Regions from separate parts of the Streptomyces sp. NPDC018029 genome, predicted to be linked through region 1. Evidence: riboswitches for the same ligand, from Rfam matches in the RefSeq annotation. Region 1 holds a riboswitch; each other region holds the start of a gene.
The links. Region 1 has a riboswitch for cobalamin ahead of ACH4D5_RS25045 (energy-coupling factor ABC transporter permease). Riboswitches for the same ligand answer to the same signal wherever they lie in the genome.

Region 1 (5,521 bases):
AGCCGGGCAAGGAGGCGGCGCGCTGGTGGCAGCGCGAGCACGGTTCTCTTCTCCTGCGTGACGAGGAGGGGCGCAAGGTCGTCGACGAGGACTGGCAGGAGCCCCTGCTCGACATCTCCACCAAGAAGAAGCGCGCGGCCCTCGCCGAGATCGTCGGCTCGTGGATCGACGGCTGCGCGAAGGCGGGGTTCGACGCGGTGGAGCCCGACAACCTCGACTCCTACGAACGCTCGGACGGTCTGCTCACCACCGACGACGCGGCCGCCTTCGCCCGCCTCCTCGCCCAGCGCGCGCACCGCCAGGGCCTGGCCATCGCCCAGAAGAACACCACCGACCTGCTGGACCACCGTGAGCGGATCGGCTTCGACTTCGCCGTGACCGAGGAGTGCGCGCGCTACAAGGAGTGCCCGGACTTCGCGTCCGCGTACGACGGGAAGGTCTTCGACATCGAGTACGTGACGAAGGACTTCGACACCGCCTGCCGCACCTGGGGCAAGAAGCTCTCCGTGACGCTGCGCGACCGCGACGTACGCGCCGCAGGCGAGGACGGCTACGTGTACCGGCACTGCTGAGAAGAGCCTCGGTCACGGGCCCCGGCGGCCAGGGCCGCCAACTCCTCCGCCGTACGCGGCTCCTTCTCCGTATCCGCCGCCAGCCCGCACGTGCGCAGCAGCTCGCCGACGGCGATGCCCCACGGCAGGTGCAGCCCGGCCTCGGCCAGGAGGTCCCGCCGGGCCAGCGTCTCGGCCACCGGCCCCGTCCGCACTCCGGAGGGGGTGAGCAGCGCCGCGTCGTCGGCCCAGCGCAGGGCCAGGTCGACGTCGTGGGTCGCCATGACCACGGTCGTCCCGGCGTCCCGCAGCCGTTGCAGGGTGGCGAGGAGGCGTTCCTGGCCGTCGGGGTCGAGTCCCGCGGTCGGCTCGTCGAGGATGAGTACGCGGGGGCGCATCGCCACGGCTCCGGCGATGGCGGTCCGCTTCCGCTGGCCGTAGGAGAGCAGGTGGGTGGGCCGGTCGGCGAGCGCTGTGATGTCGAGGGCGGCGAGCGCCTCGGCGACTCGGGCCCGGACCTCGGCGTCGGGCAGGCCGAGGTTCAAGGGGCCGAAGGAGACGTCCTGTTCGACCGACGCGGCGAACAGCTGGTCGTCCGGGTCCTGCACCACCAGCTGCACGGTCGTGCGCAGCCGGGTCAGGCCCTTGCGGTGGTACGTCACGGGGACACCCTCGACCGTCAACTCGCCGGAGGCGGGCCGCAGTCCGCCGCTGAGCAGCCGCATGAGGGTGGTCTTGCCGCTGCCGTTGCGTCCGAGCAGCGCGAGGGCACGGCCCTCGACGACGTCGAAGTCGAGGCCGCTGAGCACGGTGGGCCCGTCCTCGTACGCGTAGGACACCGCGCGGAGAGCGACCACGGGCTGACTCATGGCGCTCGCGCCGCCCCCGGCGCTCGTCGCACTCGTGGCGCTCATGGAAGGAACCTTTCCAGTACGAGGGTCAGGGCCACCAGGCCCACGAGAAGCACCGCGCCGGCGGCGAGGAAGGGCCGTGAGATCCGGGCCTCGGGCACGAGGACGCGCAGGGTGCCGTCGTAGCCGCGCCCGGCGAGCCCGGCCTGCAGCCGGCTCGCCCGGTCGAAGGCGCGCACGAACGCGGTGGCGCCAAGGCCGGCCAGGGAGCGCCAGGTGGCGGCGCGGGTGGTGTGGCCGAGCCGGGCGGCCTGCGCCTGCCGGATCCGGCTCATAGAGTCCAGGAGCAGGAAGCTCATCCGGTACGTGACCAGCGCCACGTCCACGACCGGCGCGGGCACCCCCGCCTTCACCAGGCGGGGCAGCAGGTCCGACATGGGCGTGGTGAAGGCGAACAGGAGCACGCCGAGCGAGGCCGCGGAGGTCCGCAGGAGCAGACCGCCCGCGCGCGCCGGGCCGCCGTCCGCGAACGCCACGAACCCGCCGGGACCGCCGACCTGGATGAGCAGAGTCAGGGCGCCGGTCACGCAGAAGCCGAGCGGCACGCGGTAGGCGCGCCACAGTTTGCCGGGCGGCACGCCCGCCGGGCCCAGCAGCAGGGCGAGTGCGGCGACCAGCACCAGGACGGCGCCCGGCCAGGGCGGCAGCGAGATGGCCAAGACGGTGAGGCCGAGACCGAGCACGGCCTTGTCCACGGGATGCCGGCGGCGCCAGTGACTGCTGTGCGCCGCCGCGTCGATGGGCAGCACGCCGGGTCAGACCCGCTCGGTCCCGGACCGGGGGCCGCCCGCGTCGACCGGCTCGTCGGAGCCGTCCGACGCCTCCGGCCGCGCCGCTTCAGGCCGCGCCGCTTCAGGCCGTGCCGCTTCCGCCCGGGCCTGTTCCGCGCCCTGGCGGCGGCCCTTGCGCAGCCCGAAGTAGTAGGCGAGGACGCCCGCGCCGATGGCCGCCTGCAGGGCGAACAGCGCCGACTCGACTTCCCCGGACGGGGGTTCGTACAGCGGCGAGAACCATGGATCATAGTCCGGGTCGATCTCGGTGATCGCCGTCTCGGCCTGGGCGTCGGCGCCGGCGAACGGCTCTTCCTCGTCGTCGCCGAGACCGAGCGCCAGGGGAAGGACCGCGAGCGCGGCGACGATGAGGAGCAGCAGTGTGTTGATCTTCGCGTTCCGGCTCATCAGGCACTGGCCCCCGTCTCGGTCTTCTTCGTCGTGTCCGCCTTCTTCGTGGTGTCCGCCTGCTTGCGCTGCAGCAGTACGCCGAGGCGGGTGAGTTCGCCCTTGCTGGACTGCACGAGCAGGCGCATCACCAGGACGGTGAGCAGTCCTTCACTGACCGCCAGGGGGATCTGGGTGACGGCGAAGATGCCGCCGAACTTGCCCAGGGCGCCCAGGAATCCGCTGCCGGGGTCGGGGAACGCCAGGGCCAGCTGGACGCTGGTGACGCAGTACGTGGTCAGGTCGGCGACGAACGCCCCGAAGAACACGGTGACCATGAGCGGCACGTCGTACCGCCTCAGGAGCCGGTAGACCGCGTAACCCGCCCAGGGGCCGATGATCGCCATGGAGAACACGTTGGCGCCCAGGGTGGTGAGTCCGCCGTGGGCGAGCAGCAGGGCCTGGAAGAGCAGGGTGATGGTGCCGAGCACCGTCATGATCGGCGGCCGGAACAGGATCGCCCCGAGCCCGGTCCCCGTCGGGTGCGAGCAACTGCCCGTCACCGAGGGGATTTTCAACGCGGAAAGGACAAACGTGAAGGCCCCGGAGGCACCGAGGAGCAGCGTGCTCTCCGGATGTTCCTTGACTTCACGGGTCAGGGAGCGGACTCCGTGGACGACGAACGGCGCGGACGCTACGCCCCAGGCGATCGCGTGCGCCGGCGGGAGGAAACCCTCGGCTATGTGCATGGCTCAGCAGACCCTCTCCAGCACCTCGTGGATGGACAACGTGCCTTGGCCGGTCTCCTGGCTGACGGGTCGTACCGACCGGACTCCGCCTTCCCGGGTACGTGTGTACCCAGTGGCTGCCGCGAGGGCTGGAGCCGGACTTCCCGATCACAGTGGCGAGGGCCGCACCGGCATCACACCGGATTTCCCGAGCACCAAGGCGTGGTGACACTAGTGCGCAAAAATCGCCCTGACAACTTGCACGGCGGTCGCGCCGGTGTCACACCCGAGCGCACACCACCACCGCATACGCCCCTGCTCAGAGGCCATGCGTAGGTCTGGCGGCCCCGAACGTCCAGGGCCCCCACCCTCGGGGTGGGGGCCCTGGACGCTCAATGGCCGGTCGTTCTCAACTCCTCAGCGCCTCAACGCCTCAGCGCCGCAGCGCCTTCGACGTTCGATCAGGACTCGTCGTTCACCCACAGCTGCCACTTGCCGCTGCTGGGGTTCTTCTTGCAGTCCCACTCGGAGTAGATGGAGTTCCGGCCGTCGGCCTCGCACGCGGACAGGGTGCGGTAGGTGCCCACATAGATCCACGACATCGCGCCGAACTCGTCCGCGGACCTGTCGGCCGCCTCGCTCGCGGCGGAGGACGCGGTGGCCTTCGGAGCGCTGCTCCCGTGCGTGTCGGCCACCGCGGGCGTGGCAGCGAGCGCGGTGGTCAGAGCCGTCGCGGACACGAGCAGGGCGGCCTTCTTCATGTGACGCACAGATTTTCCTTCCGTCGGAGTGGAGCGTTGGGAGCACGGGGGCGGGCACCGGCGCCGCGGGCAGCGAGGTGCCGCGCGGCGCCGTCCTCCCCCCCTGGCCGGGACGGTGCTGCGTTCTCCCGGCCCCGCCAGTGTTGGCCGCTGGCCGCCACTGATCGACTCGTTTCGGGCTGGCCCGAATCGAAGGCCGCGAGGAGGATCGCCCGGGTGACGTTGCGTATCCACCTCACCGCCGAAGACCTGGCCCGCACCCGACTGGCCGCGGCGCCACGGCCCTTGCTCGAACTGGAGATCGCCGTCCGATTGCTCCAGGAGCGCTCCCACCCCGTCCGGTTCGACGCCTGGCGCAGCCGGGCGGCCCGGCATCTGCCGCCCCGGATAGGGACGTTGTGCGAGCTGATCCCCGCCACCGGCGCGGCGGTGGACTTCCTGGACCTGAGCGGCGAGGGCCACCCGGACGACCTGGTCGACCGGCTGCGCGGCACACCTGCCGACCGCGTCCGGAAGGATCTGCGGCAGTGGGCGCCCGGCCGCCCCCGGGGCCTCTCGCCGGCCGTCCGCTCACTCGGCCGGGACCCTTCCCTGGTGGGAGAGTTGGCGGACACGGTCGCCCATGCCCACCAGCACTTCATCGCGCCGTACTGGTCGCGCATCGACAGGCTCGCCCAGGTCGACCGCACCCGCAGGCTCCAGCAACTGGCCGGGCACGGCGTCGAGCGTCTCCTGAGCGGGCTCAACCCCCGCTACATCACCTGGGATCCGCCCGTCCTGCACCTGACCATGGCTTCCGGACGGGACGCCGACGTCCGCCTCGGCGGGCGCGGGCTCCTCCTGATCCCCACCCTGTTCGGGTCGCACTACCCCGCTCTGGACGACACCGCCGAACCCCAGCCCTGGATCACCTATCCCCTGCACGACGACCGGCCGGGCGCCGTGCCCGCCGTGTTCACCGCCGAAGCGCTGACCGGCTCCGACGCTCCGCCCGCCCTGACCGCGCTCCTGGGCCGGACCCGTGCGACCGTGCTGCGTGCCATCGGCGACCACCCCGCCTGCACCACGGGCCAGCTCGCCTCGCACGCCCGTATCGCCCCCGCGAGCGCCAGCGAACACGCCACCGTCCTGCGCCGCGCCGGACTCACCGCACAGACCCGCGACGGCAAGAGGGTCCTGCACACGCTCACACCGGCCGGACACGTGCTCCTCGACGCGGGCAGGGGCTGACCGCCGGACCGCCCGCTCCCGGGCGGAGTCAGAAGAATTCGTCGAGCAGCCGGTAGAAGTCCAGCTTCTCCTTGTCGACCGTGACCGCCGTCCGCTCCTCGTACCGCCGCAGGAACCGTTCGGCGTACGCAGGACCGAACCAGGGGTCCTCCTCGTACGCCAACTCCCGCAGCAGGACGGCGA
Region 2 (5,521 bases), on a different contig from region 1:
CCGGTCAGCGGATGCGTGCTGACCTCGGCCGTCACGCCGTACACGGTGGCGAGCAGCTCGGCCGTGAGGACCTCCTTGGGCGCCCCGGAGGCGACGAGGCGGCCGCCGTCGAGGACGTAGAGGCGGTCGCAGTAGTACGCCGCGAGGTTCAGGTCGTGCAGGGCCAGGAGGTTCGTCGTGCCCAAGTTCCGTACGAAGGAGAGGATTTCGAGCTGGTAGCGGATGTCGAGGTGGTTGGTGGGCTCGTCGAGGACGACGAGGGTGGGCTGCTGCACCAGGGCGCGGGCCACCAGGGCCCGCTGGCGCTCGCCGCCGGACAGGGAGGGGAAGGCGCGGTCGGCCAGCTCCTCGACGCCGACGCGGGCGAGGGCCGCCGTGACGAGTTCCTCGTCGGCCGCCGTGTCCGCCTCCCAGAACCGCTTGTGCGGGGAGCGGCCCATCGCGACCACCTGCCGGACGGTCAGCTCGAACGCCGCCTGCCCGTCCTGCGGCACGGTGGCCAGGCGCCGGGCGCGGGCCTTCGGGGTCATCGTGTGCAGGTCGTCGCCGTCGAGGAGTGCGTGGCCCGCGGTGGGGCGCAGCGTGCCGTAGACGCAGCGGAGCAGCGTCGTCTTGCCGCTGCCGTTGGGGCCGACGACGCCGACGGTCTCGCCGGGGGCGGCGGTGAGGTCCACGGCGTCGACGAGCCGCCTGCCGTCGATCTCGTACGAGAGGGCCTGGGTGCGCAGCTCGCCGGTCATGCCGGGACTCCTTCGGTACGCCGCCGCAGCAGCCACAGGAAGAACGGGCCGCCGGTCAGCGCGGTGAGCACGCCGACGGGGATGTCCTGCGGCGCGGCGACGGTGCGTGCGGCGAGGTCGGCGACGACCAGGAAGACCGCGCCCATCAGCGCCACCACGGGGAGCAGCGCGCGGTGCGCGGCGCCGACCAGCATGCGGGCGGCGTGCGGCACCATGAGGCCGACGAAGCCGATGGCTCCGCTGTACGCGACGAGGACGCCGGTCAGGAGCGAGGCGAGGACGAAGACGCCGGCGCGGAAGCGGGCGGCGTGCAGGCCGAGGACGGTGGCGCCCTCCTCCCCGGCGAGGAGCAGGTCGAGGGGCCGGGCCATGGACACCAGGAGGGCCGTGCCGACGGCGAGGGTGGCGCAGGGCAGGGCGAGCATGTCCCAGCGGGCGCTGCCGAGGCCGCCCAGCGTCCAGTACAGGACTTCCTTGAGGTGGTCCGCGCTGTCGGCGGTGACGAGGATGAGGCTGGTCAGCGCGGTCAGGATGTACGAGACGGCGACGCCCGCGAGAATCAGGCGGCCGGTGGCGAAGCTGCCGCCGCCGCGGGCCAGGGCGTAGATGAGGACGAGGGAGAGCAGCGCGCCCGCGAAGGAGGCGGCCGGGATCGTGACGGTGGTGGACAGGGCCGCGCCGAGGCCGAAGACGCTGCCGAGCACGATCGCGCAGACCGCGCCGACGGAGGCGCCCGAGGAGACGCCGAGCAGGAACGGGTCGGCGAGGGGGTTGCGGACGAGGGCTTGCAGGACGGTGCCGATGACCGCGAGCCCGGCGCCCACCGTCGCCCCGAGCAGGACTCTGGGCAGGCGGACGTCCAAAACGATCGTGCGGAACGGGGAGGGTTCGGCGCGGCCCGTGAGGATGTCCAGGACGTCGGCGGCAGGGATGCGGACGGAGCCGAGGGCGAGACCGGCCACGAGCGCCACCGCGAGGGCCGCGCAGAGCGTCGTCACGACGGTGGCGTAGCGCAGGTGCTTCACAGCTGTGCCGCCAGCTTCCTCACCGCCTCGGGTGCTCGTACTCCCGTGACCATGTCGGAGAGCCGCAGGACCGCGAAGCGCTTGTTCTTGACGGCGGGGACGTCCTTGAGGACGGGGTCCTCCAGGAGGCGCTTCTTCTTCTGGGCGACCGTGGTGGCGCCGTAGTCGAGGATCAGGATCGTCTCGGGCCTGCGCTCGACGACCGATTCCCAGGACGCGTCGCTGAAGGACTTGTCGACGTGGGCGAAGATGTTGCGGCCGCCCGCCCGCTCGATGATGTCGTTGCCGATGCCGCGGCCGCCCGCGGTGAACGCCGTCTTGTCGCCGCTGTCGTAGACGAAGACGGAGAGCGGCTTCTTGTCCTTGGACTTCTTGGCGGTGGCGGCCAGTTCGCGCTGGGCGCCCTTCACCCAGCGGTCGGCGCGGGCCCGCACCCCGAAGGTGGAGCCGACCTCGCGGACCTCGCGGTAGACGTCGTCCATGGAGACGGGCTTCTTGGCGCAGCCCTCTACGTTGAGGCGGCTCTCGATGCCGGACTTGGCGAGTGCCGAGCGGCTGCGGCCGTCGCCGGCGAGGAAGGCGCTGGCGTAACCGCCGTAGACGAAGTCGGGATTGGCGGAGAGCAGCTTCTCGTAGGAGGGGTACTCCTTGGCGAGCACCGGGAGCGACTTGTAGGCCTTCTCATACTTCGGGAGGACCTTGTCGTCGAGGTAGGCGGTGCCGGCGATGTGGTCCTTCAGACCGAGTTCCAGCATCACTTCGGTGGTGTGCTGGTTCATGGTGACGGCGCGCTTCGGAGGTGCGTCGTAGGTGGTCTTCACGCCGCAGTTGGTGACGGTGTACGGGAATCCTGCGGTCTTGGCGGCGGGCTTGCTGTCACCGCCGGAGCCGGACGAGGAGCACGCGGCGAGCGGGACGAGCAGGGCCGCGGCGGCCAGGGCACGTATCGGTCGGGACATGGCTGAACTGCCTCCTCCAGGGGATTTCCGCGTCCCCTGCGTCGTGTGGAGGAAGGCGGCAGGTCAGTTCCTGACTCCCCCGCCCCGGCCGGCGCGTGCCGGTGGGGCGGGGTCACAGTGGCGGGACCGTGCCGGGTTCGCACCGGCTTCCTGGGTCCTGCCGCCCTCGTGAGTAAAGCTCAGTATGCCTGTACGACCTTTACGTCTTCCTCGGTGACCTCGCCGTCGACGATCCGGTACGAGCGGAACTGGAAGGGGCCCGCGTCGTCGGTGTCCGCCGTGGAGACCAGGACGTAGTGGGCGCCGGGTTCGTTGGCGTACGTGATGTCGGTGCGCGAGGGGTAGGCCTCGGTCGCCGTGTGCGAGTGGTAGATGATCACCGGCTCCTCGTCGCGGTCGTCGAGCTCGCGGTAGAGCTTGAGCAGGTCGCCCGAGTCGAACTCGTAGAACGTGGGCGAGCGCGCGGCGTTGAGCATCGGGATGAACCGCTCGGGGCGGCCGGTGCCCGCCGGGCCCGCGACCACGCCGCACGCCTCGTCGGGGTGGTCCTGGCGCGCGTGCGCGACGATCTGGTCGTGGAGGGCCTGGGTGATGGTCAGCATGGCGCCAGGATAAGCAGAGGGGCCCGTGCGTACCGGAGTGTGGTACGCGCGGGCCCGAATGCTGGACAGCGGCCTTGGGGAGCCGGTCAGTCCTTGGAGAGGCGGTCGCCGGTGGAGGCATCCGCGGAGGCGTCCTCGGGGAGGCCGATCTTCCGCTTGTTGAACGCCGCGGCCTGCGGGTTGCGGCTCTTGAGGACCAGGTAGGAGACGCCGAGAATCGCGGCCCAGACCGGAGCGGCGTACAGCGAGATCCGCGCGTCCTTGTCGACGCCCATCATCACGATGACCATGCCGATGAAGAGCAGCGCGAACCAGCTGGTGTACGGGGCGCCCGGGGCCCGGAAGGTGGACTGCGGCAGCTCGCCGCGGTCGGCCTTGCGGCGGTAGCGGATCTGGCAGGCCAGGATCATGATCCAAGCCCACATGCCGGAGATGGTCGCGAAGGAGACGACGTAGTTGAACGCCTCGCCCGGCCACTGGTAGTTGATCCAGACGCCGACCAGCATGAACGCGGCGGAGGCCGTGGTGCCGATGAGCGGCAGGCCGTTCTTCGTGAGCTTGGTGAAGAACTTCGGGCCCTGGCCGTTCATCGCCAGGTCGCGCAGCATGCGGCCGGTGGAGTACATGCCGGAGTTGCAGGAGGAGAGCGCGGCGGTGAGGACCACGAAGTTCACGATCGCGGCGCCGACGCCGAGGCCCATCTTCTCGAAGGCCGCGACGAACGGCGAGACGCCCGGCTGGAAGTGCGTCCACGGCACGACCGACAGGATCATGATGAGCGCGCCGACGTAGAAGACGGCGATGCGCCACGGCACGGTGTTGATGGCCTTGGGCAGGACGGTCTTCGGGTCCTTGGACTCGCCCGCGGTGACGCCGACGAGCTCGACGGCGAGGAAGGCGAACATCACGATCTGCAGCGTCATCAGCGTGGAGCCGATGCCGTTCGGGAAGAAGCCGCCCTGGTTCCACAGGTGGGCCACGGTCGCGGTGTCACCGGCGTCGGAGAAGCCGATGGTGAGGATGCCGATGCAGATCAGGATCATGCCGATGATGGCGGTGACCTTGACCATCGAGAACCAGAACTCCAGCTCGCCGAAGAGCTTCACGGAGATGAGGTTCGCGCCGTACAGGATGACCGTGAAGATCAGCGCGTACGCCCATTGCGGGACGGAGCCGTGTGTCCAGTACTGCATGTACTGGGCGGCCGCTGTCACTTCCGTGATGCCGGTGACGACCCAGAAGAGCCAGTACGTCCAGCCGGTCACGAATCCGAAGAACGGGCCCATGAACTCACGGGCGTACTCCGAGAAGGAGCCGGACACGGGCCGGTACATGAGGAGCTCGCCGAGCGCCCGCATGATGAAGAAGATGACGAGGCCCGCGATGGCGTACGCCAGGATGAGGCTGGGGCCGGCCTTGTGAATGGCCTTGCCCGCGCCGAGGAACAGGCCGGTGCCGATGGCACCGCCGATCGCGATCATCTGGATCTGCCGGGCTCCGAGCCCGCGCTGGTAACCCTCGCCGGACGAGCCGTCCTGCGCGACACCGTTGCCGCCGTGCTCGTCGTGCTGCTCTTCGACCTGCACTGAGGTCATGGTGACGCCTTTCTCCATGCTGATCCGCGCCCGCACATCTGCGTTGTGGCTGCGGATCAGGTCCTGATCCCCCCGGATACGAATGGAGTGCTACCGGCGGTCTGCCGACTCGAGCGCCCTCGGCGACATGGGTGGCGTAGCCGAGTGGTCGTGAAGATTTATCACGGTGGCAACAGTGAGGGAATGAGCCACCTGTGGCGCACCCCACAAGAAGAAGCGGACAAACTTCACTTGACGCGACAAAGGCGGACAATGAAGTGACGGGATCGTTATCCGGATTTGAGGCTCCGCTGAGCGAACGGCCCGCCGGGTGAACAGAACCTGTCCACTACAACAAATTTCGCTGCCGTCTGCACGGATTTCTGCCCGGATTCAGTCCAGCAACGTCCCGACCAGCGTCTCCTGCAGTCCGCCGAGCCAGAGGTAGGCCATCACCATCGGCTTGCGGGGGTCGGAGTCCGGCAGCCGGTAGAGCAGATCCGCGTCCTCCTCGTCGCTGACTTCCAGGCGCGTGCCGATCGCGAGCCGGAGGTCGTTGAGGGCTCCGAGCCAGTGCCGGGACTCCTCGACCGACAGTTTCAGGACAGCTCCGCCCTCGCC
Region 3 (5,521 bases), on a different contig from region 1:
GGCAAGGCGCTCCGCGATGACCTCCCAGGGCTTGAGCCGGTCGGAGAGGGAGATCGTCGCGTAGTCGTGGCCGAGCGGGGCCCCCGCCCGGGCCGCCGCCGCGTTCGCGGCCGTCACACCGGGCAGCACCCGTACCGGAACATCCGCGTACGCGTCCTGCGAGGCCGCCTCAAGGACCGCCGTGGCCATCGCGAAGACGCCGGGGTCACCGCCCGACACGACGGCCACGCGCCGCCCGCGCCGCGCCAGCTCCAGGGCGAACTCGGCGCGTTCGGACTCCACGCGGTTGTCGGACCCGTGCCGCCGCTGCCCGGCGCGGTGCGGCACACGGTCGACATACGTGGTGTAGCCGACCAGGTCGTCTGCGGCGGCGAGCGCGCCGCGCGTCTCGGGGGTCAGCCACAGCGGCCCCGCGGGTCCCGTGCCGACCACGACGACCTCTCCGCACCGCTCCGCGGGCGGTTCCGGCGCGGGCCCGCCCGTCAGGGGCGCCACCCGGCTCGGCAGCACCGCCACGGAGAAGTACGGCACCGAGTCGGGGTCCACGTCGGCGAGGCGGCCGGTGCGCTCGCCCTCCATGGTGGCCCGCTCGACGTAGCGGGCCTCGTCGAGGCGGCCCGCGCTCTCCAGGGCGCCGCGCACCTTCCCGAACGTACGGCCGAGCTTCATGACGACCGCCGAGTCCGTCGCCGCGAGGCGCGCGGCCAGCTCCTCCTCGGGGAGCGTGCCCGGCAGGATCGTCAGCACCTCCTCGGCCTCCACCAGGGGCTCGCCGAGGCGGGCCGCCGCCGCGCTCACCGAGGTGACGCCGGGGATCACCTCGGTCGGGTAGCGGTGCGCGAGGCGCTTGTGCATGTGCTGGTAGGAGCCGTAGAAGAGCGGGTCGCCCTCGGCGAGGACGGCGACCGTGCGGCCCGCGTCGAGGTGGGCGGCGAGGCGGGCCGCGGCCTCCTCGTAGAACTCGTCGAGGGCGCCGCGGTAACCGCCGGGGTGGTCCGTGGTCTCCGTCGTGACGGGGTAGACCAGCGGCTCCTCGATGTGGTCGTCCCTGAGGTGCTTCGCCGCGATGGAGCGGGCGATGGAGCGCCCGTGCCGGGCCGAGTGGTAGGCGATCACGTCGGCGGACGCGATCACCTCGACGGCGCGCACGGTCATCAGGGAGGGGTCGCCGGGGCCGAGCCCGACGCCGTACAGCTTCCCCCGGGAAGTGGTCTCGGTGTTCACTCCGCCTCGCTCGCAATCGCGTTGATCGCCGCCGCGGCCATCGCGCTGCCGCCGCGCCGCCCTCGTACGACCAGGTACTCCAGGCCGGAGGAGTGCTCGGCGAGCGCGTCCTTGGACTCGGCGGCGCCGACGAAGCCGACCGGGATGCCGAGGACGGCGGCCGGGCGCGGCGCGCCTTCCTCGATCATCTCCAGGAGGCGGAAGAGGGCGGTGGGCGCGTTGCCGATGGCGACGACGGAGCCTTCGAGGCGGTCGCGCCAGAGTTCCATGGCGGCGGCGCTGCGGGTGGTGCCGAGCTCGGCGGCGAGGTCCGGCACGGACGGGTCGGCGAGGGTGCAGATCACGTCGTTGTCGGCGGGCAGCCGCTTGCGGGTGACGCCGCTCGCGACCATGTTCGCGTCGCAGAGGATCGGCGCGCCGTCGCGCAGCGCCTTGCGGGCGTCGGCGATCACCCGCGGGCTGTAGGCGAGATCCTTCACGAGATCCACCATCCCGCAGGCGTGGATCATCCGGACCGCGACCTGGCTGACGTCGGCGGGCAGGCCGTGGAGGTCCGCCTCCGCGCGGATGGTGGCAAAGGACTCGCGGTAGATCGCCGCGCCGTCCTTCTCGTAGTCGAACACTGTGCTCTCGCTCATCTCGTGGCCGTCGTTTTCGTGGTGTTACGTGCCGTGGTGACCGTCTCGGTCAGGGTGCTGCCCGTCACGGCCTCGGTCGAGCCGCCGGTGTGCCGCGTGACCTCGTAGCGGCCGTCGCCGGTGGCGAGGACGTCGACCCAGTCGCCGTGCGGGTGACCGCAGCGCCGCTCGCAGCCGGACCAGTGGACGGGGAGTCCGCCGGTGCCGGGCACTGCGTCGGCGCGGACGTCGGCGAGGGACTTGGCGCAGCCCGGGCGGCCGGTGCAGGCGCCGACGCCCAGCCAGGGCGAGTCGGGTGCGGTGACGTATCCGGCGGCGGCCAGCGCGGCCAGCCGTCCGCGGGCCGCAGCCCCGTCGGCGAAGCCGGGGAGCACGAAGCCGCGCCAGGGCGTGACCCGCAGCTCGTCGGCGGGGAGCGGCAGGAGGGCCCGCCACTGGGCGGCGCTCACGCGGCCGAGGCGGGCGTGGACCACCACTGCGCGGCCGACGACGCCCGGGGCGGGCGGCGCGGCGATCGGCGGCCGCGGGACGTCGGCGGGAGTGGCGGAGACGTCGGCGGGAGTGGCGGAGACGTCGGCGGGCGTCGCGGAAACGTCGGTGGGCGTCGCGGATACGCCGACCGGCGTCGCGGAGACGTCGGCCCGGGACAGTGCTCCCGCCAGGTCCGCGGTCGTCCCTTCGGGCAGTTCGCGCACCCGCCACGCCCCGTTGCCCGCCTCGCGCGCGGCGTCGAGGAAGGCCGCGGCGGCCGCGAGGGCGGCGCGCGGGACGTCGGCCCCGGCGACCCGGCAGGCGTGGCCCCCGAGACGTACGACTGCGGTCCCGCCGGATTCTGCGATCAAGGTCACATCGCCGCCGAGCCCGGCCGCATCCCCGCGGCCGTCGTCGAGGGCGAACAGGAAGCGGCCGGAGAGCGCTGTCGTCCACTCCTCCGCGCACAGGAGTCGGTCCAGCTCACGGGCCCACAACTGCACGTCGGCGTGGCCGAGTCCGTCGGTTCCCGCGAGCGGGGACGCCACCACGTTCCGCACCCGCTCGTGGCGCTCGGAGGGCAGCAGGCCGGCGTCCGCGAGCAGCCGGGAGAGCTCGCCGCCGCACGCGTCGCCGAGACCGCGCAGCTCGATGTTGCCGCGCGAGGTGACGCTGAGGTTCCCGTCCGCCAGACGCTCCGTCGCGGCCGCCAGCACGGACGTCTGATGCCCCGTCAGGAGACCGCCGGGCAGCCGGAGTCGGGCGAGGCGCCCGTCGTCCGCGAGGTGCAGGCGGAGGGCTCCGGGGCAGGCGTCACCCCGGTCACGTATGAGGGATTCGCCCTGGTCTGGGGATGGTGCTCGGGTGGGCGGCATGGCGGCGAGCATACCCACGCGGATCCGGCCGGTCGCCTCCCGAGACGGACCGTCCTGGCAGGTGGCCGCCCCATCGGCGGCGGGCAGGACTTACTATGCAGGCGGCGGGCCTCCAGCGGTCTCGGGGCAGTGGGGTGCGGGTCCGCGTCGTTCGGTGCGTGCTCTCGGCGTGCTGGGCGGAGGCCCTCGTACTGGACGTACTTGGGACTTCGCCCGGCGCGGCGAGAGGGCGTGCCGGGCGGCGTGGGCGCGTGCCACACTGCCCCGAGACCGCTGGGGTCCGCCGACGCCAGCGACGGCGTGGGTCCACCAGGACCCCAGGGAGGAAGCCCGGTGCGAATCCGGCGCGGTCCCGCCACTGTGAGCCCCACCTGTGTGGGGTGAGCCAGGAACTCCTGCCGTCCATACGACCACCCGGGGCGCGGACACCCCGAGGAAGGCCTGCGCCCGCATGCTTCTGCTGTTGTCGACCTCCGACACCGACCTGCTCAGCGCCCGCGCGGCGGGAGGCCCGGTCGACTACCGGTTCGCCAACCCGTCCCGTCTGGACCTCGACGCGCTGCCCGCCCTACTGGACGGCGTCGACCTCGTCGTCGTACGCCTCCTCGGCGGCGTCCGCGCCTGGCAGGACGGCCTCGACCAGCTCATCGCCACCGGCCTCCCGGTCGTCGTGCTCACCGGGGAACAGGCGCCCGACGCCCAGCTGATGGCGTCGTCGACCGTGCCGATCGGCATCGCCGCCGAGGCGCACGCCTACCTCGCGCACGGCGGCCCCGCCAACCTGGAGCAGCTGGCCCGCTTCCTCTCCGACACCGTGCTGCTCACCGGCCACGGCTTCGAGCCTCCCGCCGCCGCCCCCTCCTGGGGCCCGCTGGAGCGCACCGCCCGCGCCGACGTCGAGGGCCCCACGGTCGCCGTGCTCTACTACCGCGCCCACCACATGAGCGGCAACACCGCCTTCGTGGACGCGCTGTGCGGCGCGATCGAGGACGCGGGCGCCCGCGCGATGCCGCTGTACGTGGCTTCGCTGCGCGCCCCCGAGCCCGAGCTGATCGACGAGCTGCGCGCCGCCGACGCCATCGTGACGACCGTCCTCGCGGCGGGCGGCACCAGGCCCGCCGAGGCGTCGGCCGGCGGCGACGACGAGTCGTGGGACGCGGGCGCGCTGACCGGCCTCGACGTGCCGATCCTCCAGGCGCTCTGCCTGACCGGGTCGCGCTCCGCGTGGGAGGAGAACGACGAGGGCGTCTCGCCGCTGGACGCCGCGAGCCAGATCGCGGTGCCCGAGTTCGACGGGCGCCTCATCACGGTCCCCTTCTCCTTCAAGGAGATCGACGAGGACGGCCTTCCCGCGTACGTGGCCGACGCCGAGCGGGCGGCCCGGGTCGCCGGCATCGCCGTACGGCACGCACGCCTGAAGCACATCCCGGCCGCCGACAAGCGCCTCGCGCTGGTCCTCTCCGCGTACCCCACCAAGCACTCCCGCATCGGCAACGCGGTCGGCCTCGACACCCCCGCGTCCGCCGTCGCGCTCCTGCGCAGGCTCATCGCCGAGGGCTACGACTTCGGCCCCGAGGCCGACATCCCGGGCCTCGTCTCCGGTGACGGCGACGAGCTGATCCGCGCGCTCATCGACGCGGGCGGCCACGACCAGGAGTGGCTCACCGAGGAACAGCTCGCCGCCAACCCGGTGCGCATCCCGGCCGCCGACTACAAGCGGTGGTACGCGACGCTGCCGCAGGAGCTGCGGGACTCGGTCGAGCAGCACTGGGGGCCGCCGCCCGGCGAGATGTTCCTGGACCGCTCGCGGGTCGGCAACGGCGGGGACCCGGAAGGCGACATCGTGCTCGCCGCCCTGCGCCGCGGCAACCTCCTCATCCTCATCCAGCCGCCGCGCGGCTTCGGCGAGAACCCCATCGCGATCTACCACGACCCGGACCTGCCGCCGTCGCACCACTACCTGGCGGCGTACCGCTGGATCGCGGCGCCCGCGGCCGACGGCGGCTTCGGCGCCGACGCGATGATCCACCTCGGCAAGCACGGCAACCTGGAGTGGCTGCCCGGCAAGAACGCGGGCCTGTCCGCCGCCTGCGGCCCCGACGCCGCGCTCGGCGACCTGCCGCTGATCTACCCCTTCCTGGTCAACGACCCGGGCGAGGGCACGCAGGCCAAGCGCCGCGTGCACGCCACGCTCATCGACCACCTGGTGCCGCCGATGGCGCGCGCCGACTCCTACGGCGACATCGCGCGCCTGGAGCAGCTCCTCGACGAGTACGCGCAGATCAGCTCCATGGACCCGGCGAAGCTTCCGGC

Region 2: it holds a riboswitch for cobalamin, as region 1 does, so the genes downstream of both, ACH4D5_RS04000 (ABC transporter substrate-binding protein) here and ACH4D5_RS25045 (energy-coupling factor ABC transporter permease) in region 1, are expected to answer to the same signal.
Region 3: it holds a riboswitch for cobalamin, as region 1 does, so the genes downstream of both, cobN (cobaltochelatase subunit CobN) here and ACH4D5_RS25045 (energy-coupling factor ABC transporter permease) in region 1, are expected to answer to the same signal.

What each region holds. Positions count from the first base shown of each region.
Region 1 is NZ_JBIRFV010000008.1:242,465-247,985, forward strand. It holds gene ACH4D5_RS25025 (endo alpha-1,4 polygalactosaminidase) at 1-572, shown strand, start outside; gene ACH4D5_RS25030 (energy-coupling factor ABC transporter ATP-binding protein) at 551-1,420, opposite strand; gene cbiQ (cobalt ECF transporter T component CbiQ) at 1,462-2,211, opposite strand; gene ACH4D5_RS25040 (energy-coupling factor ABC transporter substrate-binding protein) at 2,218-2,640, opposite strand; gene ACH4D5_RS25045 (energy-coupling factor ABC transporter permease) at 2,640-3,368, opposite strand; cobalamin riboswitch at 3,398-3,582, opposite strand; gene ACH4D5_RS25050 (hypothetical protein) at 3,809-4,117, opposite strand; gene ACH4D5_RS25055 (ArsR/SmtB family transcription factor) at 4,325-5,338, shown strand; gene ACH4D5_RS25060 (APH(3') family aminoglycoside O-phosphotransferase) at 5,367-5,521, opposite strand, start outside.
Region 2 is NZ_JBIRFV010000001.1:904,059-909,579, forward strand. It holds gene ACH4D5_RS03990 (ABC transporter ATP-binding protein) at 1-740, opposite strand, end outside; gene ACH4D5_RS03995 (FecCD family ABC transporter permease) at 737-1,765, opposite strand; gene ACH4D5_RS04000 (ABC transporter substrate-binding protein) at 1,762-2,724, opposite strand; cobalamin riboswitch at 2,768-2,931, opposite strand; gene ACH4D5_RS04005 (Mov34/MPN/PAD-1 family protein) at 2,904-3,326, opposite strand; gene ACH4D5_RS04010 (amino acid permease) at 3,413-4,921, opposite strand; gene ACH4D5_RS04015 (DUF2017 domain-containing protein) at 5,294-5,521, opposite strand, start outside.
Region 3 is NZ_JBIRFV010000007.1:289,772-295,292, reverse strand. It holds gene cobJ (precorrin-3B C(17)-methyltransferase) at 1-1,155, opposite strand, end outside; gene ACH4D5_RS22765 (precorrin-8X methylmutase) at 1,221-1,847, opposite strand; gene ACH4D5_RS22760 (cobalamin biosynthesis protein CobG) at 1,859-3,220, opposite strand; cobalamin riboswitch at 3,503-3,622, shown strand; gene cobN (cobaltochelatase subunit CobN) at 3,660-5,521, shown strand, end outside.